4 regions of the Streptomyces sp. Je 1-332 genome follow, and region 1 is predicted to be linked to each of the others. Evidence: riboswitches for the same ligand, from Rfam matches in the RefSeq annotation. Region 1 holds a riboswitch; each other region holds the start of a gene.
What was found. Region 1 has a riboswitch for thiamine pyrophosphate ahead of thiO (glycine oxidase ThiO). Riboswitches for the same ligand answer to the same signal wherever they lie in the genome.
Positions count from the first base shown of each region.

Region 2: it holds a riboswitch for thiamine pyrophosphate, as region 1 does, so the genes downstream of both, thiM (hydroxyethylthiazole kinase) here and thiO (glycine oxidase ThiO) in region 1, are expected to answer to the same signal.
Region 3: it holds a riboswitch for thiamine pyrophosphate, as region 1 does, so the genes downstream of both, thiC (phosphomethylpyrimidine synthase ThiC) here and thiO (glycine oxidase ThiO) in region 1, are expected to answer to the same signal.
Region 4: it holds a riboswitch for thiamine pyrophosphate, as region 1 does, so the genes downstream of both, ABXJ52_RS26910 (thiamine ABC transporter substrate-binding protein) here and thiO (glycine oxidase ThiO) in region 1, are expected to answer to the same signal.

Region 1 is NZ_CP160402.1:2,109,880-2,117,497, reverse strand. It holds gene ABXJ52_RS09855 (sulfite oxidase-like oxidoreductase) at 1-410, shown strand, start outside; gene ABXJ52_RS09850 (deoxyribonuclease IV) at 428-1,327, opposite strand; gene pknB (Stk1 family PASTA domain-containing Ser/Thr kinase) at 1,371-3,332, opposite strand; gene ABXJ52_RS09840 (thiazole synthase) at 3,424-4,218, opposite strand; gene thiS (sulfur carrier protein ThiS) at 4,225-4,452, opposite strand; gene thiO (glycine oxidase ThiO) at 4,449-5,660, opposite strand; TPP riboswitch at 5,658-5,770, opposite strand; gene ABXJ52_RS09825 (FAD-dependent oxidoreductase) at 5,954-7,120, shown strand; gene ABXJ52_RS09820 (Rv2175c family DNA-binding protein) at 7,187-7,552, shown strand.
Region 2 is NZ_CP160402.1:193,849-201,466, reverse strand. It holds gene ABXJ52_RS01000 (metalloregulator ArsR/SmtB family transcription factor) at 1-36, opposite strand, end outside; gene ABXJ52_RS00995 (LysE family translocator) at 266-940, shown strand; gene ABXJ52_RS00990 (cytosine permease) at 997-2,382, opposite strand; gene tenA (thiaminase II) at 2,379-3,068, opposite strand; gene thiD (bifunctional hydroxymethylpyrimidine kinase/phosphomethylpyrimidine kinase) at 3,074-3,907, opposite strand; gene thiE (thiamine phosphate synthase) at 3,904-4,542, opposite strand; gene thiM (hydroxyethylthiazole kinase) at 4,848-5,627, opposite strand; TPP riboswitch at 5,675-5,800, opposite strand; gene ABXJ52_RS00965 (AraC family transcriptional regulator) at 5,929-6,846, opposite strand; gene ABXJ52_RS00960 (zinc-binding dehydrogenase) at 6,917-7,618, opposite strand, start outside.
Region 3 is NZ_CP160402.1:4,052,168-4,059,785, forward strand. It holds gene ABXJ52_RS18305 (LacI family DNA-binding transcriptional regulator) at 1-1,075, shown strand, start outside; gene ABXJ52_RS18310 (metallophosphoesterase) at 1,403-2,506, shown strand; gene ABXJ52_RS18315 (hypothetical protein) at 2,688-3,560, shown strand; gene thiC (phosphomethylpyrimidine synthase ThiC) at 3,620-5,428, opposite strand; TPP riboswitch at 5,421-5,575, opposite strand; gene ABXJ52_RS18325 (YibE/F family protein) at 5,647-7,062, shown strand; gene ABXJ52_RS18330 (SsgA family sporulation/cell division regulator) at 7,238-7,618, opposite strand, start outside.
Region 4 is NZ_CP160402.1:5,907,736-5,915,353, reverse strand. It holds gene ABXJ52_RS26920 (ABC transporter ATP-binding protein) at 1-1,020, opposite strand, end outside; gene ABXJ52_RS26915 (iron ABC transporter permease) at 1,020-2,630, opposite strand; gene ABXJ52_RS26910 (thiamine ABC transporter substrate-binding protein) at 2,681-3,775, opposite strand; TPP riboswitch at 3,848-3,965, opposite strand; gene rlmN (23S rRNA (adenine(2503)-C(2))-methyltransferase RlmN) at 4,024-5,130, opposite strand; gene ABXJ52_RS26900 (methanogen output domain 1-containing protein) at 5,316-5,834, shown strand; gene ABXJ52_RS26895 (hypothetical protein) at 5,831-6,577, shown strand; gene ABXJ52_RS26890 (phosphatidate cytidylyltransferase) at 6,657-7,618, opposite strand, start outside.

The DNA.
Region 1 (7,618 bases):
ATCTGCACTGCGTCACGAAGTTCAGCATGCTCGGCGCCGAATGGGGCGGTGTCCCCGCGCGGGCGCTGGTCGAGATCGCCCCGCCTGCGCCCGACGCCACCCACGTGATGGTCTGGGCCGAGTACGGCTTCAGCTCGAACCTGCGCATGGCCGACTTCCTGGACGAGCGCACGATCTTCGCCACCCACAAAGGGGGCGAACTGCTGACGGCGGAGCACGGATTTCCGCTGCGGCTCGTGGTGCCCCATCTGTACGCGTGGAAGGGCCCCAAGTGGGTCCGCGGCGTCGAGTACATGACCGCCGACCGCCGCGGCTTCTGGGAGGAGCGCGGCTACCACAACGTCGGCGACCCCTGGACCGAGCAGCGCTACTCCTACCAGGAGGGGCCCGGGGACGGCCCCGAGCTCTGATCTCCTGGCAGCTCGGTCTAGCTGCTCCGGAGCTCCTTCAGCCGTGCCACGTCCGCCGCGTGACCCTCCTTGCCGCCGGGGGTCTCGATGATCAGCGGCACGTTCTCGGTCGCCGCGTGTGTCATCAGCTCGCGGAAGGGCTCCTCGCCGATGTGGCCGGTGCCGATGTTCTCGTGGCGGTCCTTGTGGGCGCCGACCACGTCCTTGGAGTCGTTGGCGTGGATCAGCTTCAGGCGGCCCTCGCCGACGGTGTCGACCAGGAGGTCCAGCGTCTGCTTCATGCCGCTGGGTCCGGTCAGATCGTGGCCCGCCGCGAAGATGTGGCAGGTGTCGAGGCAGACGCCCAGCTTCGGGTGGGAGTCGAGGGCGTCGAAGTAGGGGCCGAAGTCCCAGGTGCGGGAGCAGAGCGAGAAGCCCTGGCCCGCGGTCGACTCCAGGAGGAGATACGGGTCGTCGTCGTGCGTCAGCTCGTCGAGCAGCGGCAGCATCCGGTCGCGCACCTGCCGCAGCGCGACGGCGCGGTCCCGGCCACCGGTCGCGGAGCCGGTGTGCACGACGACCCCCAGCGCGCCGATGGCGCGGGCCCGGCGCAGCGAGTGGCGCAGCGACTCCACGGACTTCTCGACGGTCGCCTCGGTGTGCGACCCGAAGTTGATGAGGTAGGGCGCGTGGACGTACGCGGGTATCCCCTCGGCGGCGCAGGCCGCGCGGAACTCCTCGTCCTGCTTCGGGTTGCCGGGCGGCGTGGCCCAGCCCCGCGGATTGGCCACGAAGACCTGGACGGCCTCGGCGCCCAGGTCACGGGCGTACGAAAGCCCTACGGACGCGAGGCCGCCGGCCACGGGGACATGGCTGCCGACGGGGTTGCGTGACGAGGCGCTGAAGGAATCGGTACTGGGGGAGTCGATGCTGCTCACGCGCTCAAGGGTGGCATGAGCGCGTGAGTCTCCCGTCAGCGGATCAGCGGATCTCGATGGTGATCGTGGAGCCCTTGGGCGCCTCTTCGCCGCCCTCCACGGACTGGCTCTTCACCGTGTCCCCGAAGAGACCGAGCAGGCCTCGGTCCTTCTCGACCTCGAACTCGGCGTCCTCCAGCTCCTGCGTGGCGTCGTCGACGCTCATGCCCTCGACGTCCGGGACCTCGATCATCTCGGGGCCCTTGGACAGCGTCAGCGTGACCGTGTCGCCCTCCGCGAGCTGCGTCTGGCCCTCCCTGGGGGACTGGTCGATGACCGTGCCCTTGTCCTCGTCGGAGTGCACCCGCTTCGTCGCGATCTTGACCTTCAGGCCCGCGTCCTCGAGCTCGGACGTCGCGTCGGACTGGGAATCGCCCGTCACGTCGGGGACGTCGATCGCGGGGCCCTTGCTGACGGTGATCGCGATGGCGGAGCCCGCCTTGCGCTTGGTGCCCGCCTTCGGGTCCGTGCGGATCACGGAGCCCTTGCGGACGTCGTCGCTGAAGGCTTTGTTCGTCATCCCGGGAGCGAACCCGGCGTCCTTGAGCTCGTCCTTCGCTTTGGCCACGGGAGTGTCCGCGAGGCTCGGGACCTTCACGATCTCGGGGCCCTTCGAGATGGTCAGCGTCACCGAGTCGTTGTCACGGATGCGCTCGCCCGCCTCGGGGTCGGTGGCCATGACCGTGCCGCGCTTGTCGGTGTCGCTGTAGGCGCGCTTGACGGCGTTGACCTCGAGCCCCTCTTCGCCGAGGCGCTTCTTGGCCGCCGACTCGGTCTTCGCCAGGAGCGGCGGGACCTTCGTGAACTGGCCGGAGTTGATGTACCAGACCCCGGCGCCGAGGCCGAGCGCGAGCAGGACCGCGGCGACCACCGCGAACGTGCGGCGGCGCGGAGCGGGGCGCCTGCGGCTCGGGGTGGCCGGTGGACCGGGCGGCGGTGACGCGAGGACACTCGTGCGGTTGAGCTGGTCCTGCCGGTCCTGCCCGTCCTCGTCGCCGTCCGTGGGAAGCGGCAGCTGTACGGAGCGTGCCGCGCGCGGGATCACGCTCGTACGGTCGTCGGAGTTGTCGTGGCCGGGGTCCGCCGCGAGTGCCTGCGGCGGCACCGCGTCCAGCTGCTCCACGGAGAGCGCGGCCCGCGCCAGCCTGGCCTGCCCGAGCAGCGCCACCGCGTCGTGCGGGCGTACGTCGGGGGTGCGGGCGGTGGCGGAGGCCACCAGGTCGTCGAGCTCGACGGCGAGCCCCGGGACGGCCGCCGACGGGGGCGGCACATCCTCGTGGAGGTGTTGGTAGAGCACCTGGGCGGGGCTCTCACCGGAGTGCGGCTTGGCACCGGTCAGCATTTCGTAGAGCACGACGCCGCAGGCGTACACGTCCACGCGTGTGTCGGCCGTGCCGTGCTCTATCTGCTCGGGAGCGAGGTAGGAGACGGTGCCGAGGACCGTGCCGGTCGTGTTCGTGACGGTGTCCACCGCGCGCACGAGTCCGAAGTCGGCGACCTTGACCCGGCCGTCGTCCCCTATGAGGACGTTCTCCGGCTTCATGTCGCGGTGCACGAAGCCCGCGCGGTGCGCGGCGCCGAGCGCGGCGAGGACCGGTTCCAGGATGTCGAGGGCGGCGCGCGGCTGCAGGGCGCCGCGCTCGCGGAGCACGTCACGCAGGGTGCAACCGGCGATGTACTCCATCGCGAGATAGACGTACGCCCCGTCGGCGCCCTGGTCGTACACCCCCACCACGTTCGGGTGCGAGAGCCGGGCGACCGACTTCGCCTCGCGGATGAAGCGGTCGACGAAAGAGACGTCGGCGGCCAGCGTCGGGTGCATCACCTTGAGCGCGAGCACGCGGTCGAGGCGGGTGTCCACGGCCCGGTAGACCGTGGCCATCCCGCCGACCGCGATCCGCCCGTCCACGCGATAGCGGCCGTCGAGCACCTGCCCGACGAGCGGGTCCTGAAGGGTCGTGTCCACGCAGGGAGTCTACGAGCCACCGCTGACAGGGTTGCCCGCCCGGGTTGGCTCGGGCCCCGACTGCAGCCGAGCTGTGACAGGCACGCGACGCTCAGAACGCGGGCCGCTCCGGATCGAGCCGGGCCATCCCCTCCACGGGCGAGGACGCCTCGGCGAAGTGCCGCCGGGGAATGCGCCCGGCCCGGTACGCGAGCCGCCCCGCCTCGACCCCGTGCCGCATGCCCTCGGCCATCAGGACCGGCTCCTGGGCCCGCGTCACGGCCGAGGCGAGCATCACACCCGCGCACCCCAGCTCCATGGCGAGCGCCGCGTCGGACGCCGTCCCCGCCCCCGCGTCCAGGATCACCGGCACGCCCGCGCGCTCGACGATCAGCTGGAAGTTGTGCGGGTTGCGGATGCCGAGCCCGGAGCCGATGGGGGAGCCGAGCGGCATGATCGCCGCGCAGCCCACGTCCTCCAGCTTCCGGGCGAGGACCGGGTCGTCGTTCGTGTACGGAAGGACCGTGAAGCCGTCGTCGACGAGGGTCTCGGCGGCGTCGATGAGCTCGATCGGGTCGGGAAGCAGCGTGCGCTCGTCCGCGATGACCTCCAGCTTGACCAGGTCGGTGCCGAGCGCCTCCCGGGCGAGCCGGGCGGTCAGGACGGCCTCGCCCGCGGTGAAGCAGCCCGCCGTGTTCGGCAGGACCCGGATGCCGAGCCGGTCGAGGACGGAGAGCACCGAGCCCTGCACCCCGGGGTCCAGGCGGCGCATCGCGACCGTCGTCAGCTCCGTACCGGAGGCGACGAGGGAGCGTTCCAGGATGTCCAGGCTCGGCGCACCGCCCGTACCCATGATCAGGCGTGAGGAGAGGGTGAGCCCGCCGATGACGAAGGGGTCGTCTGCCATGTCGGTTCAGCCTCCTTGGACGGCGGTGAGGACCTCGACGCGGTCCCCGTCGGTGAGCGGGGTGGTGGACCAGCGCGTACGCGGGACCACGGTCTCGTTGAGCGCGGCGGCGACACCGGACGGGGCCGCGGTGAGGGTCGCGACGAGGGCTTCGAGCGTGGTGCCGGTGGCCACGTCGCGCGCCTCTCCATTCACGGAGACGGCGGTGACGGCTGTGTCGGACGGGAGAGTCATGCGTGCTGCTCCATGAAGTGCTGTGCTCGGGGGGTTCCGGCGAAGCGCAGAGGAGTGAACCCCTGTGCTTCGTCGGGCAGTTCACCGGTGGTCAGGGCGTGCGCCATCACGTCGCCGGTCACGGGCGTCAGGAGTACGCCGTTGCGGTAGTGCCCGGTGGCCAGCTGGAGGCCGGGCAGCGCGGTCGGGCCGAGCATCGGCGCGTTGTCGGGGGAGCCGGGGCGCAGGCCCGCCCGGGTCTCCGTCAGCGGCAGTTCCGTGATGCCCGGTACGAGCTCATGGGCGTCCCGGAGCAGCTCGTACACGCCGCCGGCCGTGACCGTCGTGTCCCAGCCGAGTTCCTCGCTGGTCGCGCCGACGACGAGCTCGCCGTTCTCGCGCGGCACCAGGTAGACGTGACTGCCGCGCACGACGGCGCGCACGGTGCGGCTCAGGAACGGCGCGTACCGCTGCGGCACGGTGAGCCGCAGCACCTGCCCCTTCACCGGGCGCACGGGCGGCAGTACGCCCTCCGGGACCCCGTCGAGGCGCCCGCTGAGGCTGCCTCCGGCGAGCACGGTGTGACCGGCCTCCAGGGCGGTGCCGTCGGCGAGGACGACTCCGGTGGCCCGGTCGGCCACGACCGTAAGGCGCTCCGCCCACGCGTGGTGGAAGATCACGCCCGCCCGCTCGCAGGCCAGGAGGAGCGCAGCGGCGAGTCTGCGAGGGTCGATCTGGTGATCGCCGTCGACCCGAAGCCCGCCCCGGACGCCCGGCGCGAGCATCGGCTCCAGACGGCGGCACTCGCGCCCGCTCAGCCACTCCGAAGCGAGCCCCGACCGCTGCTGAAGAGCGTGCAGCTCACGCAGGTGCGCACGGTCGTCGGAGTCGAGGGCGACGGCGAGCGTGCCGCTCGCGCGGTAGCCGAGATCGAGGCCGCTCGCCTCCGTCAGCTCGGCCGCGAAGTCGGGATAGCGCTGCGCGGAGGCCACGTTCAGGGCGAGCAGCGTCTGCTCCCCGTAGTGCAGCTCGGTGACGGCGGCCAGCATGCCCGCGGCCACCTGCGCCGCGCCGCCGCCGGGCTCGGGGTCCACGACCGCGACGGACAGGCCGCGCTGCGCCGCCCGCCAGGCCGTGACCAGGCCGATGATGCCGCCCCCGACGACCAGGACGTCGGTCGTGCTCGCGCCGGTCGTACTCGTCGTGTGGGGTGGTGTACGTGGATGCATGGGTGTCCAGCCCCTCCCTTCGCCGGCATGACCCGGATCAGGTTCGTACGGTCGGAGGCCGTCCAGCCTCCCTCTCAGCCCGGTGCGTCCGGGCTCCCGCGAGTGCTCTGCACGGCAACCTTAGCCTTTGGCGTCCCGGCGTAGTAGGGCAGCTGTGCGGTCAGGGGCTGTGACGGTGTGTCAGAGATCTCCCCGCCGCGCCCTGAGGCGCGCGCCATCCGCCGTCCTACAGTGATCGGGTGAGTGAGCAGCGGAGGCAGGAAGAGCGCCGGGTCGTCATCGCGGGCGCGGGGATGGCCGGCGTGCAGACCGCCGTGGCGCTGCGCGAGCAGGGGTTCACCGGTGCGGTCACCCTGATCGGCGCGGAACCCCACCAGCCGTACGACAGGCCGCCGCTGTCCAAGGCCGTGCTGCTCGGCAAGGCGGAGGGCTCCGCCTTCGACATCGACTTCGAGGCCCTCGGCATCGAGCTGAGCCTGGGCCACGAGGTCACGGGCGTGCGCCCCGCGGAGCACGAACTGGACACCGAGCGTGGCCCGGTCCCGTACGACGCCCTGGTCATCGCCACCGGCGCCGCGCCGATCCTGCTGCCCGGCGCCTCCGGGGTTCCCGGGGTCCATCTGCTGCGCACCCTGGACGACGCCGAGCGGCTGCGGCCCGTGCTCGCCGAACAGCGCCGCATCGTGGTCGTCGGCGCGGGCTGGATCGGCGCCGAGTTCGCGACCGCCGCGCGTGAGGCGGGCTGTTCGGTCACCGTCGTCGAGGCCGCGGAGCGACCGCTGGCCGGGGCCCTGCCCGCGGAGGTCGCGGCGCCCATGGCGGCTTGGTACGCCGACTCCGGGGCCGACCTGCGCACCCACGCGCGCGTGGACCGCGTCGAACCCGGCAGCGTCTTCCTGACCGACGGCACCCGGCTGCCCGCGGACGCGGTCGTCGTCGGCATCGGCGCACGCCCCGCCACGGCCTGGCTCGCGGACTCCGGCATCACCCTGGGCGCCCACCGGGAGGTCCTCGCCGACGACCACCTGCGGACCTCGGAGCCCGACGTGTACGCGGTCGGCGACTGCTCCTCCTTCCCTTCGGGAAGGTATGGCGAGCGCCTCCTCGTCCACCACTGGGACAACGCCCTGCAGGGCCCGCGCACGGTGGCGGCGAACATCATCGGCGATACCCCTTCGGCGTACGACCCCGTCCCGTACTTCTGGTCCGAGCAGTTCGGCCGCTTCGTCCAGTACGCCGGGCACCACGCCTCCGCCGACGAGCTGGTGTGGCGCGGCGACCCCTTGGGCGTCGCCTGGACCGTGTGCTGGCTGCGCGGGGGCGTCCTGGTGGCCGTCCTCGCGGTGGGCCGTCCCAGGGACCTGGCGCAGGGCCGCAAGCTGATCGAGGCGGGCGCAGGCCTCTCCGCCGAACTGGCCTCTGACCCCGCGGTCCCCCTGAAGAAGGCCGTGCTCCCGTAGCGGTTGCGTCGTGACCGGGGGGCCGCTGCCCGGCCGCTGTCGGTGCCCGGAGATACGCTTGACCCCGTGACCGAGATTGACGCAAAGACTGATGCTCTCGTCCCTGAGTGGCTCCACCTCCCCGACATCGCGGAAATGCTCGACGTCGAGGTGACGCGTGTGCGCCAGCTGGTCAAGGAGGGCCAGCTGATCGCCGTACGCCGTGGTGAGAACCGCGCGCTCCAGGTGCCGGCCGCCTTCATCGACGGCGACAAGATCGTCAAGGGCCTCACCGGCACCCTGACGCTCCTGAGGGACGACGGCTTCAACGACGAAGAGATGCTGGAGTGGCTCTTCACTCCCGACCCGACCCTGCCCGGCACGCCCGCGCAGGCCCTGAGCGAGAATCGCGGCACGGAGGTGAAGCGCCGCGCCCAGGCGCTCGCCGTCTGACCGACACGGAAAACCGTTGCGTACGGGCCGTGTGTCCCCCGGGACACACGGCCCGTAGGCCACCGA
Region 2 (7,618 bases), 1.9 Mb from region 1:
GTTGAAGACGTCCGACGTCGTCGCTGCTCGTGCCATGGACAAAATCATATGCCGATATCGGCATGCGTCAAGCCGTCGGGGTTGGAGGTGCCAAAGGGCTTCTCTTTGCTGGCGGCAGAGTCCGTTCCCGAGATCTTGTGCCTGCCCACGTCGTCAGCGGGTACAGGAGACCCGGAGTTCGTGGCACGCCCCAGCGGTCTGAAACCTGGACTGGAAACTTCCACCTCCGCGGCGTGCAGGCTGTGGGCCGACGAACGGAGAACGGATGTCAGTCGACCTCATCGGTTTCCTCGGCGTGGTGCTGGTTGCCTACGTGGTCCCAGGGCCGGACTTCTTGGTGGTACTCCGCTCAGCAGCCGAGCATCCGTCCAAAGGCCGGGCGGCAGCGCTGGGCGCCCAGGCCGGGCTGTGCGTGCACATGCTCGCCGCAGCCGTCGGCCTGTCCGTGATCGCCGCCCACTCACCCGTGGTGTACGACTCCATCAAATTCCTGGGCTGCGCCTACCTCGTCTACCTGGGCGTACGGGCGGTGCTCGCCGCGCGGCGCAGCGCCCGGGAGCACGCCGCCGCAGGTCCCGGACAGAGCGAAAGCCCGTACGCCGCCGCACAGGACGCGCCGGGGCAACCGCAGTCGGCCGCCGTGCGGTGGCGCCCCAGCTTCACCCAGGGATTTCTCACCAACGTACTCAACCCCAAGGCGGCCTTGTTCTTCCTCAGTATCCTGCCGCAGTTCGTCAACGGAGGCGGCTCCAGGACCCAGGAGATCTTCTTCCTGGGGATCCTGGACGTCCTCATCGGGGTCGGCTACTGGTTCGCCCTGGTCGCGGGCGCCGTGCGGCTACGCACCCTGCTGGCCCGGCCGAAGATCCGCCACCGCTGGGAACTGACCACCGGCTGGCTGTTCATCGCCATCGGCGTCGGCGTCGCCGCAGCAGCCTGAGCACTTGGGAGACGACCGGCGGAGACCGCAGCCGTTCCCACCGTCAACCCCGAAGCCTATGCCGTGACGCGCCGACGCCTGCGGCCCACAGCGAGGGTGGCGAGCGCAGCTACCGCGAAGGAGAGCAGGGAAGCACTCATCCATGGTTGGACGGTGAGGCCCACGGTGTCCTGCAGCCAGGCCCAGAAGTCGGACCAGCCGGCGATGTTCGTGGGTGCGATCAGTTGGTAGGTGGCGAAGCCGAGTGTCCAGGGCAGGAGCATGACCCAGCGGGTGGGGGCCTGTTCGGAGACGTCCCAGGTGCGGTGGCCGCCGAGTACGAAGAAGTCCACGACGAGGACGGCGAACATCGGGATGAAGACCGCGCCGATCAGGTAGAGGAAGCTGGCGTAGCTGTCCATGTTCACCAGGAGTGCCAGGGCGGTGGCCAGCGTGCCGCTGATCAGGCACAGGACGCGGCGGTCCGCCCGGGGGAGCAGGTTCTGGGCGGACACGGCGGTGGAGTAGACGTTGGCGAAGGACTGGTCGACCTCGCGCAGGACCAGGACCCCGAAGCAGATCACGCCGACGCTGGTGGCGGTGAAGGGGTCGAAGACCTTGTACGGGTCGGTGCTGTCGAACGCGATCATCGATAGGGCGGCCACGCCGAGGACCGAGCCCGCGACGCCCGCGAGGGTCTGGCCGATGACCAGGCCACCGAACGCCGCTTTCTCGCTGCGGGAGTGCCGCGAGTAGTCGGCGACCAACGGCAGCCAGGAGATCGACACGGCGATCACGCTGTCGGCGGCGAACCAGAAGTCCTTCCAGGAGCCGCCCTCCATCGGGATCCCGCGGCCGGCCAGGTCCCAGCCCAGGTAGCCGATGGCCAGGACGACGGCGATGGTGACGTAGCGGCGGATGATGCGAAGGGCGCCGAGCGGGCGCAGCGTGAGCGCTGTGGTCACCGCGCCCGCGACGAGCACGTACAGCCAGCCGGGACCCGGTTCGCCGAAGGCCTGGCTTGCCAGGATCTTCAAGCCGGTGGAGATGACCACCAGCTCGAAGACGGCCCAGCCGACCATCTGGAGCACGTTGAGGACGGTGGGCAGGTAGGACGCCTTCGCGCCGAACAGGCCGCGCAGCAGCACCATCGAGGGCGCGCCGGTGCGGGCCCCGGTGATGGCGGCGAGGCCGAGGGCGGCGGTGCCGATCAGGGTGCCGACGACGGACGCGGTGACGGCGGCGGCGAACGACAAGGTCGGACTGCCGGTGCCCAGCGGGTCGAGGACGACCAGCATGCCGCTGAACCCGAGCAGGCTGACGCCCAGGTTGGCCCAGAAGGTGCCTTGGTCAAGGCCGGTCAGGACCTTGGGGGTTGGCTGGTCGAGGGTGAGCGGCGCCTCGTTCGCCGGGGCTGTGGCCGGGTCCGGTGTCGAAGTACTGGGGTCGGTGGTGATCGTCACTTCGCAGGCTCCGAAACCTGGGCAGGAGCGAGGTCGAAGGGCCAGGACTCCACACGCCAGGCGGCGTCCCAGAACATCCACTCCCAGGTGGACGCGGTGGTGAAGGCCGTTCGCATGCGTGCGCGGGTGGCCGGGTCGGCCTGGTCGGCGAGCCGGTTGACGATCTGTCGGGCGTGTTCGGTGGCGGCCTCGAACTCGTCGTCGGCGTACGTGCCGATCCAGTCTCCGTACGGATGGACGGCGAGGTCACCGGCCTGCTCGAGCAGTGCCCGGCCCACCTCGGCGTAGATCCAGAAGCAGGGCAGGACCGCGGCGGCCAGCTCCGGGTAGCCCTGGGTGTGGGCGACGGAGAGCAGGTAGGAGGTGTAGCCGGTGCAGGTGGGGGAGGGGGTCCAGGCATCGACGTCGACGACGTTGGTCTCGTGCAGGGAGCTTTCGACGGCGACGGCGTCGTGGGCGGACTTCGCGAAGAACGCGATGTCCTGATGCTGGTCCGCCTTCGCGGCGGCGCCGGCCAGCGCGCGGGCGTAGCCGCGCAGGTAGTGGGCGTCCTGGGCCAGGTAGTAGACGAACTTCTCCCGGTCCAGGGTGCCGTCGCCGAGGCCGGTGACGAACGGCAGCTTGTCGATGGCCGTACGTATCTCGGCCGTGGCCGTCCACAGCTCGTCGCAGAACGTCGTGGTCATGGTGCTCAGCTCCAGTACTGGTGAAAGTGGTGGACGGGGCCGTGGCCGTGCCCGACGCGCAGGGTGTCGGCCGCACGCAGGGCCCCGGTCAGGTAGTCCTTCGCGGCGCGGACAGCGGTCTGCCAGTCGTCGCTCCGGGGGCGAAGGGCGGCGATCGCGGCGGAGAGGGTGCAGCCGGTGCCATGGGTGTTCCGCGTGTTCACGCGAGGTGCGGACAGCTCGGTGACGCTCGTGCCAGGGGCGTCTGTGGCATGCGCGGCGTCGACGAGGATGTCGACGGACTCGGCGTCGTGTGTGTGGTGGCCGCCCTTGAGGAGGACGCGCGTGGCGCCGGTCTCGAGGAGGGCGCGGGCCTGTTCGAGGGCCTCGGTGCGGTTCGTTGCGGAGGCGGCGCCGAGGAGGTCGCCGGCCTCGGGGAGATTCGGGGTGATGAGATCGGCGAGCGGCAGGAGACGCTCGCGCAGCACCGTCACCGCATCGGCCTCGAGGAGGCGGTGACCGCTGGTCGAGACCATGACGGGGTCGAGGACGACGTACCGGGGGCGGTGCCGCTCCAGAGCGTCCGCGACGGCTGCGGCGATGGCGGCGTCGGCCAGCATCCCGATCTTGACGGCGTCCACCGCCACATCGGCGAACAGCGTGTCGAGCTGCTCGGTGACGAACTCCGGCGGGACGGCGTGGATGCCGGTGACGCCCCGGGTGTTCTGTGCGGTCAGGGCGGTCAGAACTGCCGTTCCGTACGCGCCGTTCGCGGAGAACGCCTTCAGGTCGGCTTGGATCCCGGCGCCGCCGGAGGGGTCACTGGCGGCGATGCTGAGGGCGATGGGCGGGCTGGTCACGCGGAGACCTCCGGTCGCAGGGTGCGGACGAGGGAACGGGCCGCGGTCTCGGGGTCGGGCTGCCCGCAGACCGCGCTGACGACAGCGATCCCGGCCGCGCCGCTTCCCCTGACCGCGGCGGCCTCGGACACGCCGATCCCGCCGATGGCCACGCAGGGCAGCGGGCTCTCCCGGACGATGCGGGCCAAGCCGCCCAGACCGAGCGGGGCGTCCGCGTCCGGCTTGGTGGCCTGCGGGAACACCGGACCGACACCGAGGTGATCGACGGCATCGGGTACGTGCGCCAGCTGCTCGGGACGGCTGACGGACAGGCCGACGTACGCGTACGGGCCGAGCTGGTGCCTGGCGGTCGTGGGGGAGACGTCCCGCTGCCCGAGGTGGATGCCGTCCGCGCCCAGCCAGACCGCCACGTCCAGGCGGTCATTGACGATCAAGGGGACGCCGGTGTCCGCGAGTTCGGCCTGGATCGACCGGCCGAGCGCGCACAGCGTGCGGTCGTCGGCGTCCGGATCGCGCAACTGGACAGCGGTGACACCGCCCTTGACGGCGGCTGCCACGGTGGCGGCTACGCCGCGGTCGCCGCAGAGCCGGGTGTCGGTGACGAGATACAGGGACAGGTCGAGTGGTGGTCGCATGGGTGCTCCTTGGGGTCTCCCGGCCGGGGGAGGGCGTGGGGGCGTGGGAGACGCATCGGGAGGTGCTGGGAAAGAGGTGCTGGGGAAAGAGGTGTAGGGAAAGGGGAGGGCACCTGACATGCAGGAACCTTGAGTTATCCACAGGGGTGGGGGTGTGTGTCCGAGAGGGCTGGCAGACTTGGTGTTGGGGTCGCCCCCCTGGGCGGGCGGGGGCTGATCAGCGGCTGATTAGCGGCTGATCAGCCGCTGACATCCAGGCCGACCGCCCACCGCAAAACCCCGCGACATCCCCAACACCCGCGAGCTCAACGCAGGTTGAGAGCCTCGGTGAGCCGGTCCGGGCTGAGCTCGTGCAGCGCGTCGATCAGTGCGACCGCGAACGTGCCGGGACCCGTCGAGCGGGTGGCGGCGGTTTCCGCGGCCACCGTGAGCAGGCCCGTCGCGGCAGTGGCGGCCAGCAGCGCGTCGCCGGTGACGGCTGTGCAAGCGGCCACCAGGGCGCCGAGGGAGCAGCCGGTTCCCGTCACCAGGGGCAGCAGCGGATGCCCATTGGTCACGCGCACCACTCGCGTCCCGTCGGTGAGGACGTCCTCCGGTCCGCTCACGGCGACCGTGCAGCCGTAGCGTCGGCTCAGCGCGCCGGCCGCGGCCAGCGCCGCTTCGGGGGCGTCCGTGCTGTCCACGCCGCGCCCGCCCGCGCCGCCGCCGTCCAGCGCCAGGATCTCGGATGGGTTACCGCGGACGACCGCCGGGGGTGCGCTCTCCAGGAGTTCGTGGGCGAGCTCGGTGCGCCAGGGCAGCGGGCCGACCGCCACCGGGTCGAGCACCCACGGGCGCCCGGCCCCGGCCGCTTCCTTGACCGCGACGCGCATCGCCTCAGCCGTCACGGAGGTCACCGTCCCCAGGTTGACCAGGACGCCTCCGGCCACTCGGGCCAGTGCTCCGGCCTCCTCCGCGCTGTGCACCATCGCGGGGGCGGCCCCCGCCGCGAGCAGCACGTTCGCGGTGAACTGCGACACCACGACGTTGGTCAGGCAGTGCACAAGGGGTGCGGAGGTCCGCACCGACGCGATCACGTCCGCCACAGCAGCACGGGAAACGGCAGGGCCGTTCCGGGCAGGTATGGAGGCACTCTCCATCGTCAACACCCTTCCTACGCCGGCATTACCCGGTCCAGGTTCATGCGGTCGGCGGAAAGGGGATCAAGTCCCGTCCGCCCTCTCAGCCCGGCTACTCCCGAGCTCCCGCGGTGGTCACCACGCAATGTACCTCCTCCGGGAACACGAGTTCGCACTCGGGGCTCCGCTCGGCTCGACAGAGCGGGGGCGGGTGCCGGACTTCGGGTGGTGCGGCCAAGTGACGCCGGTCGTCGTCGCCTGCGTGCGATCACTCGCGAAGTCGAGAGCGATACTCACCCGGGGCCGCACCTCGGGCACGTCGGAAGGCGCGGCTGAAGGCGTGCGGAGAGCCGTATCCGACCGCGCCGGAGATCGACTCGACCGGCTCATCGGTGTCGCGGAGCCGGACGGACGCCAGATCGATGCGCCACTGCGTCACGTACGCGCCCGGCGTCTGCCCGAGGGCGGATCGGAAACGCCTGGACAGCGTCGCCCGGGAAACGCTCGTCGCGGCGGCCAGGGTCTCCGTGGTCCAGGGGTGCCCCGGGCGGGCGTGCACGCAGGCCAGAGCCTCGCGCACGACCGGATCACGCATCGCTCCCAGCCATGAGCCGGACCGCTCCTGCGGGTGGCGGGCCAGCCAGGCGCGTACGAACTGGACGAGCAGCAGGTCGACGATGCTGTTGACGGCGGCGGTGGTGCCGATCTGCGGCTGTGCGAGCTCCGCGGCGAGAAGTTCGACGGTTCTTCTGAGCTGGGCGTTCTCCCGGGCCGTGACGTGCATCGGCCGAGCGAGAGAGGTGAGCACCGGTGTGCGCACCTCCGCGTCCTGCTCGTAGCGCAGCACGATCACCTCCGTCTGCACCGGCGCCGAGCCCAGCCGCAGGGCCCGGCCGTCGCGCAAGGACCGGGCCGCCGCCTCACGGTCGCAGGAACCCATCGTCACGCCGGCGCCCCCGGCTATCCCGTGAGCGGTGCCCGGCGACACCAGGACGGCGTCTCCGGCCTGTACCTGAAGTGGTTTCTCGCCTGGGACGTGGAGCCACATGGTGCCGCGGGACACCACATGCAGTGCCGCTCCTGGAGAGGAGTCCAGCCGCAGGCCCCAGGTTCCTCCGGCCTTCAGCACGACCCCGAGCGCCCCACGCGCACCGGAAACACGCAAGACCTCCGCCAGCACATCCATGGGTCCATTCTCGTCCACTGCCGCGAACCGCCCACCAGCGGGCGAGACACATGTGTCCTGTTCCCCAGCCTCAGGCCACGTCGAGAACGACCTTTCCGTGCACCTTCCGCGCGAACAGCGCTTGGACGGCGTCGTCCACGTCCTGCCAGCCGCCTCGCAGTCCGACGGGTGCCGAGAGCCTCCCGGCGGCCATGAGGCCCAGCAGCTCCGTCAACTCCCCGCTGGTCGGCGTCATGTCGCCGAAGGTGGCGATGCTGCGGGGTTCGCCGAAGCCGAACAAGGCCCCTGCCGGGAAGGTGGTTTCCTGCCCTGAGGAGTAACCGACCAGGTGGATGGTGCCGCCCTCGGCGAGGGAATTCCACGCCTGGGCCACCAGCGGCCCGCCGACCGTGTCCAGGACAAGGTCGAACCGGCCCCCGGTCTCGGCCAGTTCGGCCAGTGCGGCCAGTTCGGTCAGGACTTTGTCGGCCCCGAGTTCGCGGAGCCCGGCGGCCCGCTCCGGCGAACCGACGAGTGCCGTCACCCGGGCGCCCGCCAGCGCCGCCAGTTGGACGGCGAAGTGCCCAACACCCCCGCTGGCGCCGGTGATCAGCACGTCGCGCGCCAACAGGGAACGCTTGCGCAGCACCCGCAGTGCGGTGACTCCGGCGATCCCCAGCGCGGCGGCGTCGGCCAGGTCCACGCCCTTGGGCACGGTGCCGAGCGAGGCGGGGCTGACCGCCACCCGCTCCGCCCATGCGTGGGGAGCCATTCCCACTGCGACGCGCGTACC
Region 3 (7,618 bases), 1.9 Mb from region 1:
CCGGGGCAACCGGCAGAGCCGAGCGGGCATCAGAGACGTCGCCGCCGCCGCCGGTGTCTCCATCACGACTGTCTCCGACGCTCTCAACGGCAAGGGCCGGCTCCCGGACGCCACCCGACGCCACGTCCGCGAGGTCGCCGAACGGCTGGGCTATCGCCCCTCCGCGGCGGCCCGAACGCTCCGTACCGGCAAGTCGGGCCTCATCGGCCTGACCGTGACGACCTACGGGGATGAACCTTTCACCTTCACCGAATTCGCGTACTTCGCGGAGATGGCCAGAGCCGCGACCTCGGCCGCGCTGGCCCGCGGCTACGCCCTCGTCATCCTGCCCGCCACCTCCCGGCGCAGCCCGGTCGACGTGTGGTCGAACGTCGCGCTCGACGGCACCGTCGTCGTCGATCCGTCCGACCACGATCCCGTCGTCAGCGAACTCGTGCGCCAGGGCCTGCCCGTCGTGTCCGACGGGCGTCCCGCCGGGTCCCTCCCGGTCACCGCCTGGGTCGACAACGACCACGAGGCGGCGGTCCTGGAGATCCTCGATCACCTCGCGGCGGCCGGAGCCCGCCGGATCGGGCTGCTCACCGGGACCACCACGGACACGTACACGCATCTGTCCACGACCGCCTATCTGCGCTGGTGCGAGCGCGTCGGCCAGGACCCGGTCTACGAGTCCTACCCGGCCCACGACCCGTGTGCCGGCGCGGTCGCGGCCGACCGGCTGCTCGCCAGACCCGACCGGCCCGACGCCGTCTACGGCCTCTTCGACCCGAACGGCACCGATCTCCTCGCGGCCGCCCGCCGGTACGGCCTGCGCGTCCCGGACGACCTGCTGCTCGTGTGCTGCAGCGAGTCCACGGTCTACGCCACCACCGAACCGCCCATCACGACCCTCTCGCTCAAACCGCGGCGCATCGGCACGGCCGTGGTCCAGCTCCTCATCGACGCCATCGAAGGCCTGGATTCGGGCCGGCCCGTCGAGCAGGTGATACCGACGGAGCTGATCGTGCGCACCTCGTCCGAGCGACGCCCACCGCGCACGACGGTCAGCCCACCGCGCTCACCCGGAACGGGTTGAGCGGTCAGCCCATCCCGCTCGCCCGGAACAGGTTGAGTCGTCAGCCCATCCCGCTCACCCGGAACCGGTTGAGCGGGCTGGTCGGCGGGGAGAACCCCCGTCGACCGGTCGACAAGCGGCCGTCAACCAACACTGCCTGGCACATCCCGGCCGTGGCGTGGGGGGAAACCCCTACCCAATTCGGGAGAAAACCTCGGTGAACTGGGGTTCAGCACTGATTCACCACCCCTGGTGCACCACACAGCGCGAGCCGCATTCCTATGATGGGCGGACGACACCGCGGGCCGCTGCGACCAGGCAGTCCGATCTCGGTGCAGATGCGGCGCAATGGTGGTGGAGGGGTCGATGACTCAGGGGGCCGGTCAGGGACCCGATGTGCGGACGGCGACGTTGCGCGACTTCCGCGTTCCGGCGTACGTCCATGAGACCGGTCCGGTCCCGGGGGACCCGGCGGGCGTGGCGGTTCCCGGCGCCCCGGCGGAGGCCCCAGGGGCGCCGGACGACGGTTACACCCCCACCCAGCGCGACCTGCCCGTCATCAACCGCGGCGACACCGTGCAAGTGGAGGTGCAGGCCATGCCCGAGCCTCCGCAGGCGCCGGCGTCCGACGAACACGGCCCGCTGTTCGTGGTGGGCGATGTGCACGGCTATCTGGACGAGCTGCTCGCGGCGCTCCAGGCGCAGGGCCTCATCGACGCGGAGGGCGACTGGTCCGCGGGCAACGCGCGCCTGTGGTTCCTCGGCGACTTCACCGACCGCGGCCCGGACGGCATCGGCGTCATCGACCTCGTGATGCGCCTGTCCGCGCAGGCGGCCGCGGCGGGTGGCTACTGCAAGGCGCTGATGGGCAATCACGAGCTGCTGCTGCTCGGCGCGAAGCGGTTCGGCGACACCCCGGTCAACTCGGGCGCGGGAACGGCCACCTTCCAGGCCGCCTGGCTCCTGAACGGCGGCCAGAAGACCGACATGGAGCGCCTCGAGGACCACCATCTGCAGTGGATGGCCCGCCTCGACGCGATCGAGTCGGAGGACGGGCACCTACTGATGCACTCCGACACCACCGCCTATCTGGATTACGGCGACTCGATCGAAGCCGTGAACGACACGGTCCGCGAGACCCTCACGCGCAACGACGCCGACGAGTGCTGGGACCTCTTCCGCAAGTTCACCAAGCGCTTCGCCTTCCGCGACGAGTCGGGCCCCTCGGCCGTACGCGAACTCCTCGACATGTACGGCGGCCACCGCATCGTGCATGGCCACAGCCCCATCCCGTATCTGCTCGGTGACGTCGGCTCCGAGGATGACTCGGACGGCGGCGGTCCGGTCATCGAGGGACCGCACATCTACGCAGGCGGACTGGCCATCGCCATGGACGGCGGAGTGACCATGGCCGGAAAACTGCTGGTCTGCCAACTTCCCCTGGATAACTGAGCGTTCGCCGGGCAGGCGCACCTCTACAGGATCACGCTGGCCAGGGGGCCTATTTCTGGAAACCCCCTGTCACCGCGTGCCTCCACGGCTCTACCATCGGCTTATCCGTAGCAGGCTCCCCTCCGTTTCTGCCCGACGGCTCGCACCCATGCGAGCCCCAAGCCCTACGGAGCATCGGGGGATGCACATGAACAGCGCTCCACACCTGCTCAATGAGGACCGCCCCGAGTACGAGCGGATCCTCGATGAGGCGCTGCGCACGGCACCGAATCGTCCTGATCTCGCCGCAGTGGGCGAGCGGCTCAATCCCGAACAGCTGCGCACCATGGCCCTGAACGCCACTGCGCTGATCACCGCAGCCGCCACAACCGAGTACACGCACTATGTGAAGGTCCGCGAGGAACTGCGCGAAAGCGGATCTGCCGCACCATCGATCCGGGAGCGGAGCACCGAGGGCCCGGCGGAAGCCGGCTCCGGTGGCCTCGGTCTCGCCACCACGATGGGGGAGGTCACCGCCCAGGCTTCGGGTGCGGGGGCCATCGCCGTCGTCGCGGTGCTCGCACCGGTTCTCGCCGGGGCCGCCGCCGCGATCTTCCTGCTCGTCGGCTACATCCTGAAGATGCTCAACCCCGAGCCCGCCTTCGCGGACACCATGCTCACCGCGGGGTGGCTGTTCGGCGCGCTCACCGCAGGGGGCATCCTGATCGCCGCGATCGGCCTGCTCCTGACCGCCCTGCGCAACGGCGCCACGTCGCTCCAGGCCGGTTCGTACGGAGAACGGAACGAGGAGGTGGTCCGCGCCAGGGAAGCCTGGGGCGAGGCCCTCATGGAGCGCGGCGTCCTGCCGTTCCTGCGGGAGGCGCTCGCGGATCCGGCGGCGCACGCGGCGCGCACGACGTCGACGGATCCGGGCAGCCGCATGCCCCAACTCGGCTACAACCGGCCGGGATTCAGCAGCCCGGACGGCGGCCCGGCGGCGGGACCGCGCCCGAGCTTCTCGAGCCCGGACTTCTCAAGCCCGGAATTCGGCGGTCCCGACCACAAGCCGGAGTAGTACGCGACGCTGCTTCGGGCGGGCGCGGTGCCCGCCCGAAGCGCGGCGCGAACCGTGCCTCAGTCGGCGATGGGCAGATACACCCGGTTTCCTGCTGCCGCGAACTCCTTGGACTTCTGGTCCATGCCCGCCGCGATCTCCTCCTGCGTGCCGCCGTGCTCACGCCGGATGTCGTGCGAGATCTTCATCGAGCAGAACTTCGGCCCGCACATCGAGCAGAAGTGCGCCGTCTTCGCGGGCTCCGCCGGCAGCGTCTCGTCGTGGAACTCCCGTGCCGTGACCGGGTCGAGGGCCAGGTTGAACTGGTCCTCCCAGCGGAACTCGAAGCGGGCGTCCGAGAGCGCGTCGTCCCAGTCCTGCGCGCCCGGGTGCCCCTTGGCGAGGTCCGCCGCATGGGCCGCGATCTTGTACGTGATGACGCCGGTCTTCACGTCGTCGCGGTTGGGCAGGCCCAGGTGCTCCTTGGGCGTGACGTAGCAGAGCATCGCCGTGCCCCACCAGCCGATCATCGCGGCGCCGATGCCGGAGGTGATGTGGTCGTACGCGGGCGCGATGTCGGTGGTCAGCGGGCCCAGCGTGTAGAACGGCGCCTCTTCGCAGATCTCCTGCTGGAGGTCGATGTTCTCCTTGATCTTGTGCATCGGGACGTGACCGGGGCCCTCGATCATCGTCTGTACGTGATGACGCTTGGCGATCGTGTTGAGTTCCCCGAGGGTGCCCAACTCGGCGAACTGCGCCTCGTCGTTGGCGTCCGCGATCGACCCTGGGCGCAGGCCGTCGCCGAGCGAGTACGTCACGTCGTACGACGCGAGGATCTCGCAGAGCTCCTCGAAGTTCTCGTAGAGGAAGCTCTCCTTGTGGTGCGCGAGACACCAGGCCGCCATGATCGAGCCGCCGCGCGAGACGATGCCGGTCTTGCGATTGGCGGTCAGCGGGACGTACGGAAGGCGCACGCCCGCGTGCACCGTCATGTAGTCCACGCCCTGTTCGGCCTGCTCGATGACCGTGTCCTTGTAGATCTCCCAGGTCAGCGCCTCGGCCTGGCCGTCGACCTTCTCCAGGGCCTGGTAGAGCGGCACGGTGCCGATCGGCACGGGGGAGTTGCGCAGGACCCATTCGCGGGTGGTGTGGATGTTGCGCCCGGTGGACAGGTCCATGACCGTGTCGGCGCCCCACTTGGTCGCCCAGGTCATCTTGTCCACCTCCTCCTCGATGGAGGAGGTGACCGCGGAGTTGCCGATGTTGGCGTTGACCTTCACCAGGAACTTCTTGCCGATGATCATCGGCTCGATCTCCGGGTGGTTGACGTTGGCGGGGATCACCGCGCGGCCCGCGGCGACCTCCGCGCGCACGACCTCGGGGTCGAGGTTCTCGCGGATCCCGATGAACTCCATCTCGGGTGTGATCTCGCCACGGCGGGCATACGCGAGCTGCGTCACCGCCTGGCCGCCGCGGCCCCGGCGGGGCTGGCGCGGGCGGCCGGGGAAGACCGCGTCGAGGTTCTTCAGGCCTCCGCGCGGCGAGGTGTGCTTGATCCCGTCGTCCTCGGGGCGGGGCGGGCGGCCCACGTACTCCTCGGTGTCGCCGCGGGCGATGATCCAGTTCTCGCGCAGCGGCGCGAGGCCCCTGCGGACGTCGGTGTCGATGGACTCGTCGGTGTAAGGACCCGAAGTGTCGTACAGGGTCACGGCCTTGCCGTTGGTGAGGTGCACCTGGCGGACCGGCACCCGCAGGTCGGGGCGCGAACCCTCGACATACGCCTTGTGCCAGCCGATGGACTTCCCGGCCTCGTCGCTCTGGTTCCGCGCGTTCTGCGTGTTCTGCGCGTTCTGCGTCGAGGCAGGCGTGCGTGCGTCCGATGTGGTCATGAGACCTACTCCCTACGCCGGCATTACCCGGTAACAGGTTCGGCGGTCGACGCAGCGGATTCCGTACTGTTCGTGCACTCTTGTGCCGATTCGTACGGAGGTCAGCGCCCTCTCAGCCCGGTGCTCCGAGCTCCCGCGATTGCAAAGGTGGCTCCACGCTAGCGTCATGTCGGGCGCGCTGAACAGAGGGCCCTCTCCGTTCTTGCGATGATCGGGCAGTGACCTCGACACAGCCGCCGTCCCAGCCGCCCGTCCCGAACGTGCCTCCGGACCCGCATGGGCACTCCCACAGCCACGGTCCGGCCGCGCCCGTCTCCAAGCATCTGCGCAAGGTCATCGCCGCCGTGCTGATCCCTTTCGCGACGGCGGTGGTCGTGGGCCTCGTGGTGCTCTGGCCCGGTGGCGCGCCGGGCCACGAACGCACCGGAGTCGGCTTCGACCGGCAGACCCAGTCGGCGGACGTGACGAAGGTGCAGGAGCTCCCCTGCAAGGACGTGAACGCCTCGCAGACCCCGCCCAACGGCGACACCTCCACCGCCGAGGGGCAGTCCGCCCAGTCTCGCGCGGAGGGCATCTGCAAGAAGGCCACGATCGAGGTGACCAGCGGCAAGGACAAGGGCCGCACCTTCACCGAGATCGTCCAGCCGGACTCACCGCGGCAGTTGCGCCAGGGCCAGGAGGTGGTGGTCGCCTATGAGCCGACGGCTCCCGAGGCGCTCCAGTACTCGGTCACCGACGTGAACCGCAAGCTCCCCATGGCGCTGCTCGCCGGGATCTTCGCGCTCGCCGTCGTCGTGGTGGGGCGGTTGCGCGGTGTCATGGCCCTGGTCGCCCTGGCGTTGAGCTTCCTCGTCCTGACGTTCTTCATCCTGCCCGCGATCCTGCAGGGCTCGAACCCGCTGGTCGTGGCGGTGATCGGGGCCAGCGCCATCATGTTGATCGCGCTCTATCTGTGTCACGGCCTGACGGCGCGAACATCGGTCGCGGTCCTCGGCACGCTGATCTCGCTGCTCCTCATCGGCCTCCTCGGCTCGCTCTTCATCGGCTGGGCCTCGCTGACCGGCAACACGGACGACAACACCGGCCTGATCCACGGTCTGTACCCGTCCATCGACATGAGCGGCCTGCTGCTCGCCGGCGTCATCATCGGCTCGCTCGGCGTGCTCGACGATGTGACGGTGACGCAGACGTCCGCAGTCTGGGAACTGCATCAGGCCAACCCCACCATGGGTTGGCGCGGTCTGTACGGCGCGGCCATCCGCATCGGCCGCGACCACATCGCCTCGGTCGTCAACACCCTCGTCCTGGCCTACGCGGGCGCCGCGCTGCCCCTCCTTCTGCTCTTCTCGATCGCCCAGAGCAGCGTGGGCACGGTGGCCAACAGCGAGCTGGTCGCCGAGGAGATCGTCCGCACTCTGGTCGGCTCGATCGGCCTGGTCGCCTCGGTGCCGGTGACGACCGCGCTCGCGGCCCTGGTGGTCTCGGCCGACCGCTCGTCTCCCGCGGGCCGGGCGGTGACTGCGGGCAGGATGGGGGCTGCGGACCGGACGGCAAGCGCGGGCGGACCCGGGAGCGGTGCCACCCCCGCCGCCAAGCAGGGCCGCGGCGGAAAGGGCCGCCGCCGCAAAGCCTGAGAGCCGGCGGCCGATGCGGAGGGCGGCGGCGTAAGACCCGGGCAAGCAGACGCGGAGGGCGGCGGCGCAGAGCCTGAGCGGCCGATGCGGAGGGCGCCGCCGCAAAGCCTGAGCGGCCGATGCCACGAAATGCAGCAATCTGCCGTACGGCTGGGCCTCTTGGCTGTCGGAGGCTTCAGCCCGCGCTCTGCTCCTCGGCGAGGATCCGGTCAAGCGCTTCGTCCAAGTGCGTCTCGAAGTCGGCGAGTGCCCGCTCCTGCCCCAGCGGCACCAGCTTGTCCGTACGGTCCAGGAAGGCGAGCAGCGGCGGGATCCCCACCCGGAACAGCGCGTGGTCCGGGCCGACCTGAAGCCGGATGAGCACCTCGTCCAACAGCTCGGGATCGGTGGGAGCGATGTGCACATCCCCGTCACCGCACGCACCGCCCACCCCGTCGACCAGCAGCTCGCGCCCGAAGGCCCAGGTCACAGGGGCGTCGCCGGGAAGGTGGAAGGTCAGCCGGACGGCGTAGGGATCGCCGGTTTCATAACGCAGCTCCACCGGGATGCGAAACGA
Region 4 (7,618 bases), 3.8 Mb from region 1:
CACATCAAACGCCACCCCCACCGTCTCCCCCACCCCAGGCGCATCCCGCAACGCACAGGCCGCCTCAAGCCGCGGACCCGTCCGAGGCTCCAGATGGACGGCGACATGCGTGCCCCGGAACGTACGTGCCGTCACCGCGCACGCCAGCCCCTCATCGGCCGGCACCAGCCGCACCCCGGCCGGCCGCACCAACAGCCGGCGCCGCCCGTCCGCCGGGCCCCCACCAGGGCCCCCGGCACCCGCCGGCACCGGAACCTTGCCCCAGGCGGTGTCGGCCACCTCACCGGACACCGTCGCGTCGACGATGTTGTCGAAGCCCAGGAAACGTGCGACGAACTCGTCAGCCGGATGCCGCCAGACCTCAAGTGGCGTACCGGACTGGGCGATCCGCCCGTCCCGCATCACCACCACCCGGTCCGCGAGCGCGAACGCCTCGCCCTGGTCGTGCGTGACCGCGAGCACCGTCGTACCCAACTCGTCGAACAGTTCACGGAGTTCGACGACAAGCCGCTCCCGCAGCGAACGGTCGAGCTGCCCGAGCGGCTCGTCGAGCATCAGCAGGCGCGGCCTCGGTGCGAGCGCACGCGCGAGGGCGACCCGCTGCTGTTCGCCGCCGGAGAGCGAGGCGACGGCCCGGCGCTGCGCACCCGGAAGCCCCACGAGTTCGAGCAACTCGGCCACCCGGTCGGCCTGTTCGCCCCGCGAAGCCCCGTGCATCCGCAGCCCGAAGGCGACATTGCCCGCCACGTCACGCTGCGGGAAAAGCTGGTGGTCCTGGAACATCAGGCCGACCCCACGCTTGTGCGCGGGCACACCCCGCTGGTCCCTCCCGCCGAGGAGCACCTGCCCGCCGTCGAGATCCTGGAGCCCGGCGACCGCACGCAGCAGCGTCGACTTGCCGCTGCCGCTCGGCCCGAGCACGCACAGGATCTCGTGCTCCTCGACCTCCAGGGCGACAGCGTCGAGGACGGCCCGCGCCCCGAACCGCACGGTCGCGTCCGCCAGCGTCAGCAAGGCCATCAGAACTCCCCGGTCGTGCGGTCGGTACGGAGGCGTTCGAGCAGCAGCAGCGACACCGCGCACACCACCATCAAGATCGTCGAAAGTGCCATCGCCTGCCCGTAGTTGAGCTCCCCCGCCCGCCCCAGGAGCCGCGCCACGGCCACCGGAAGCGTCGGGTTGTCCGGCCGCGCGATGAACACGGTCGCGCCGAACTCCCCCAGGGACACGGCGAAGGCGAACCCGGCGGCGATCAGCAGCGCGCGCCGCACCATCGGCAGGTCGACCTCCCGCCACGCCCGCAGCGGCGAGGCCCCGAGCACTGCCGCCGCCTCGCGCAGGCGTCCGTCCACCGCGCGCAGGACGGGAAGCATGGTGCGTACGACGAAGGGAACGCCCACCAGAGCCTGCGCGAGCGGCACCAGGATCCACGTCGAGCGCAGGTCGAGCGGCGGCTTGTCCAGCGTGATCAGGAACCCGAAGCCGACCGTCACCGCGGACACCCCGAGCGGCAGCATCAGGAGCGCGTCGAAGCCGCGCACCAGGCGGCCCGCCTTCCGGGTGAGCGCCGCGGCGGCGAGCCCGCCGATCGCCAGGGCGATGGCGGTGGCGGCGAGCGCGTACTGGAGCGAGTTCCAGACCGCCTCGATCGGCGGGACGAGGAACGCCCCGCCCTCCGCCGACGTCAACTCCTTGTAGTACGTGAAGCCGTAGCCGTCGGGGCCGCTCAGCGACCGCTCGATCAGCACCCCGAGCGGCAGCAGTATCAGCACGGCGATCGTGACCATGACCCCGCCGAGCAGCGACCACTGCCCCGCGCCCCTCGGGCGGCGCGCGACCACGGAGGCGTCGACCAGCTTCAGCACACTCTCCCTGCGGCGCACGGTCCACGCGTGCACGGCGAGGATCGCGCCGACCGCGGCGAACTGCACGATCGTCAGTACGGCGGCCGTCGACAGGTCGAGGAGCTGGGCGGTCTGCCGGTAGATCTCCACTTCGAGCGTCGAGTACGCGGGTCCGCCGAGGATCTGCACGACACCGAAGGAGGTGAACGTGAAGAGGAAGACCATGAGGGACGCCGCGGCGACCGCGGGTCCGAGCGCGGGCAGCGTGACGGTCCGCCAGGCGGTCCACCGCGAGGCGCCGAGCATCCGCGCGGCCTCCTCCTGGCGCGGGTCGAGCTGCGACCAGAGCCCGCCGACGGTCCGTACGACGACGGCGTAGTTGAAGAAGACGTGCGCGAGCAGGATCGCCCACACCGTCGTGTCGAGGCGTACGCCCCACATCTCGTCGAGCAGCCCGCCCCGGCCGAGCAGCGCGAGGAACGCGGTCCCGACGACGACGGTCGGCAGCACGAACGGCACCGTGACGACGGCCCGCAGAATCTGCTTGCCCCTGAACTCGAAGCGCGCGAAGACGTACGCGCCGGGGAGCGCGATCAGCAGGGTGAGCGCCGTCGAGGCGAGCGCCTGCCAGGTGGTGAACCACAGCACGTGCCGGACGTCGGACTGCCCGACGACCTCCGCGATCCGCCCGAACTGCCACTGGCCGCCGACCTTCAGGCCCCGCGCGACGATCGCGGCGACCGGATAGGCGAAGAAGACCGCGAAGAACGCGACGGGCACGGCCATGAGACCGAGCCGCGCCGCGCTCCCGCGCGCGAGCCCCTTACGGGACGTGCCTACTTCAGTACGAGCGAGGTCCACGACTTGACCCACTGCTCGCGGTTGTCGGCGATCTTCTTCGGAGCCATGGTCTCCGGCTTGTCGACGCTCACGCCGTGCTCCGTGAACAGCTCCGGCAGCTTGCTGCCCTCGCGGACCGGGTTCACGAACATGTTCAGCGGCATGTCCTCCTGGAACTCGGCGCTGATCAGGAAGTCGAGGAGCGCCTTGCCGCCCTTCTCGTTCTGGGCGTTGCCCAGCAGACCCGCGTACTCGACCTGCCGGAAGCAGGTGCCGGTCGCGACGCCGGTCGGCGCCTCCTTGGGCTGCGGCTTGGCGTAGCGCACCTCGACGGGCGGGGACGAGGCGTAGGAGACGACGAGCGGCCGGTCTCCCTTGGCCTTCTTGCCGCCGGCGGACCCGGAGAACTCCTCGTTGTAGGCCTGCTCCCAGCCGTCGACGACCTTGACGCCGTTGTCCTTGAGCTTCTTCCAGTAGCCCTGCCAGCCGTCGTCGCCGTACTGGGCGGCGGTGCCGAGCAGGAACCCGAGGCCGGGGGACGAGGTCGAGGCGTTCTCGGTGACCAGCAGATCCTTGTACGCGGGCTTGGTCAGATCGGCGAAGGACTCCGGCGGCGCGAGCTTCTTGTCGGCGAAGTACTTCTTGTCGTAGTTGACGCAGATGTCGCCGCTGTCGACGGGCGTGACCCGGTGCTTCCCCTGATCGACGCGGAACTGCGAGGCGATCTGGTCCGAGCCCTTGGCCTCGTACGACTGGAAGAGGCCGTTGTCGAGCGCACGCGACAGAAGCGTGTTGTCGACGCCGAAGAAGACGTCGCCCTGCGGGTTGTCCTTGGACAGGATCGCCTTGTTCACGGCGGCGCCCGCGTCCCCGTCCTTGAGGACGTCGACCTTGTACCCGGAGCTCTTCTCGAACGCCTTCAGTACGTCCTTCGAGACGTTGAAGGAGTCATGGGTGACGAGCGTGACGCTCTTGGAGTCGGCCTTGTCGCCGCTGTCGGACGAGCCGCCGCACGCGGAGAGCGCGACGAGCCCGACGCTCACCGCGACCGCGGTGAGCGTGATCTTCTTGGTGGTGCTCACTGAATTCATTCCTCCTGGAGTGACCAGGAAGAGACGCGGCCCTGCCCGCGGACCGAAGGGCCGGCGGGCAGGGCGCAACAGCTTGAGTGATGTCCGAACTTCCTACCCGGAATGACCCGGGCAAGGTTCAGAGGGTCTGCGGCCAACCTGTCCTTGGCTGCCGCACTCTCAGCGCTGTGGCGCTCCCCTGTCGGAATATGAAGATGTGTTTCGGATATGAAGTTGTCTTCTCACTCTGAAGTTGTGTTTCGGCCAGCCTAACGCTCTGCCGCGGCGAGCTGACCGCACGCCCCGTCGATCTCCTGGCCACGGGTGTCACGCACCGTGACGGGCACCCCATGAGCGGCGATGGCGTTCACGAAGGCCCTCTCGTCCTCCGGCCGCGACGCGGTCCACTTCGAGCCCGGCGTCGGGTTCAGCGGGATCAGGTTCACGTGCACGGGCTTGTTCTTGAGCAGCCGCCCGAGCCGGTCACCGCGCCACGCGTGGTCGTTGATGTCCCGGATCAGCGCGTACTCGATGGACAGGCGGCGCCCCGACTTGGCGGCGTACTCCCACCCTGCCTCAAGCACCTCGCGCACGTTCCAGCGCGTGTTGACGGGTACGAGGGTGTCGCGGAGCTCGTCGTCGGGCGCGTGCAGCGAGATGGCGAGGCGGCACTTGAAGCCCTCGTCAGCGAACCGGTGGATGGCGGGCACGAGGCCCACGGTCGACACTGTGATGCCACGCTGCGAGAGGCCGACCCCGTCGGGCTCGGGGTCGGTCAGCCGGCGGATCGCCCCGGTCACGCGGTTGTAGTTGGCGAGCGGCTCGCCCATCCCCATGAAGACGATGTTGGAGAGCCGCGCGGGCCCACCGGGAATCTCCCCGTCGCGCAGGGCCCGCATCCCGTCCACGATCTGGTGCACGATCTCGGCGGTGGACAGGTTCCGGTCGAGACCGGCCTGTCCGGTCGCGCAGAACGGGCAGTTCATCCCGCACCCGGCCTGCGACGAGATACACATCGTCACGCGGTCGGGATAGCGCATGAGCACGGACTCGACGAGCGTCCCGTCGAACAACCGCCACAGCGTCTTACGGGTGGTGTCGTCGTCGCAGCTGATGTGCCGCACCACGGACATCAGCTCGGGAAGCAGCGCCTCCTGGAGCTTCCCGCGCGAACCGGCGGGAATGTCGGTCCACTGCTCCGGGTCGTGCGCGTACCGCGCGAAGTAGTGCTGCGAGAGCTGCTTGGCGCGAAACGGTTTCTCGCCTGCGGCGGCGACGGCTTCCTTGCGCTCGGCGGGCGTGAGGTCGGCGAGATGCCGCGGCGGCTTCTTGGCTCCGCGGGGCGCGACGAAGGTGAGTTCTCCGGGTACAGGCATGGTGATTCCAGTGTCGCAGACTGCGGGAGCGCCACCCGGCCACCGTTCGGCGGAGGGTGCCCGGCCCAGGGGGCGGGGCTCCGTGGGCCTCTCGAAGTCGGTCGACAGGGCCTCTCACAGTGCGCCATCATGTGGTCACACAAGGTAAGTCAGCGTGTCGAGTGACTGCCGGCGAGGGGGACCCAGTGGAACCATCCGACGCACCCATCGCCCTCGACCGCGATGTGTTCATGCGCAGCCTCATCCGTGAACTGGCGCGCGTCCTTGAGGACGTCGTCGGTCTGGAGGAGGCGGCGGGTTACGTCAGCCTCGTCAGTCAGACCATCGGCGACGACATCAACGGCCAGTACACCAAAGCACTGTCGGTCGACCGTCTCGACCGCGTGCAGGTGGCGAAGGTCATGGTCGACCTCAAGAAGCGGCTCGGCGGGGGCTTCTTCGTCGTGGAAGAGAACGACCGGCGCATCGTCCTCGGCAATCGGGTGTGCCCGTTCGGCGAGAAGGTCCTCGGCCGGCCCTCCATGTGCATGATGACGTCGAACATCTTCGGGACCATCGCCGCCGACAACCTCGGCTACGCGCGCGTGGAGCTGGAGAAGACCATCGCCCGCTGGGACGTGGGCTGCCGCGTCGTGGTCCACCTCAGGCCGCCTTCCGAAGCGGAACTGACCACGGGCCGTGAGTACTACGGCGATGCCCTGTGACCGTCGATGACCCCCTGGCCCTCTTCCGGAAGATCACCGGGCTGCTCACGGAGCCCGTGCTGCTCGTCGCCGCCGACACGCGTGTACTGGCCGCGAACCCCTCGGCGGCCCGGATGCTTCCGGGTGTCGAGGACGCGGCGCCCCTGAGCGAGATGGTCTCCGAAACCGCCGAGGACGTCGCCACGTACGTACGGCAGTGGCTGCGTACCGGCCACCCGACCCCGGCCGGCCTCACCCTGCACGGCTACGACGGCGCACGCGTGCGCTGCCGCTGCTTCGGTGCCCGGGCCCAGTGGCTGCCCACCCTTGCGGTGCACCTGCGGGCCGTCCGTATCGACCCCGGCGACCGCTTCCTCACCGTCAAGGAGCGCGTCAACGCCCTTGAGCGCGAGCGCACGCTCCGTTTCCGCGCGACCGAGGACCGCCTACGGCTCAACTCGTCCCTGACCGCCGCCCACCAGCAGCTCGAGCACCTGCACGCGCTCGTCCAGGCGGTCGCCTCGTCCACCACGACCGCGGCCCTCGCCAGGTCGGTGGCCGACCACGCGCCCCCGGCCCTCGGCTGCACGGAAGCCGCCCTGCACCTCACCCCTCCGTCGCCCGGCCCCGACCGCCTCCACGTCCCCGTCGGCCCCCACGCCACCCTCGTCCTCACCACGAAGAGACCGCCGCCCCCGACGGAGCACCTGGAGTCGGTGACGGCGCTGATCAGCGGCGCGCTCAGGTCCCTCTCGGTCCTGTAGACCCTCCGGGAGTTCAGGACACGAAAAGGGGCCCACCGTCCCGTGGACAGCGAGCCCCTCACGTACAGCGGGGTGCGGGTCAGCTGGACCCCACGAAGATGACGAGCAGCAGCCAGACCACCGGCGCGGTGGGCAGCAGTGAGTCGAGGCGGTCCATGATGCCGCCGTGCCCCGGCAGCAGCGTGCCCATGTCCTTGATCCCGAGGTCACGCTTGATCATCGACTCGCCCAGGTCTCCGAGCGTCGCGCTCGCGGCGACCGCGAGGCCGATGAGCAGCCCCTGCCACCACGTGCCGCCGTCGATCAGGAACTCCATGCACAGCGCGCCGGCCGCCATCGCGAACGTCACCGCGCCGACCAGGCCCTCGCGGGTCTTGCCGGGGCTGATGCGCGGGGCGAGCTTGTGCTTGCCGAAGCGCCAGCCGATCGCGTACGCCCCGGTGTCGCTGACCACGGTCAGGAGCAGGAACGTGAGCACCCGCATCGAGCCGTCGTCCGCGGTGAGCATCAGCGCCACGAACGTGGCGAGGAAGGGGACGTAGAACGCCGCGAAGACGCCCGCCGTGACGTCCTTCAGATAGCCCTCGGGCGGCTCGGTCATCCGCCAGACGAGCACCGCGAGCGCGGTGAGCGCCATGGCGACCCAGGCGCCCTCGGGTCCGCGGACGTACCCGGCGACGACCATCGCGGCGCCGCCCACCGCCAGTGGGACCAGCGGCGCCTTGATGTCCTTGCGCTCCTGGAGCCGGGAGGTGAGCTCCCAGAGACCGACCACGACGGCGACCGCTATGACGCCGATGAAGACGGCCTTCACGATGAAGAGCGACGCGACGATCACCGCGCCGAGCCCCACGCCGACTCCTATGGCCGCCCCGAGATCACGGCCCGCGCTCTTCTTCTGCGGCGCTTGGGGCGCGCCCGGCGTCTGAGGCACCTGAGGCGCTCGCGGCGACTCGGGGGCGGGCTGTGATGCGCTGGGCATGGGCTCCCGGGGGACTTCAGGCATGTCGGGCACGATGGGCATGGGCTGCGTCTCTGCTG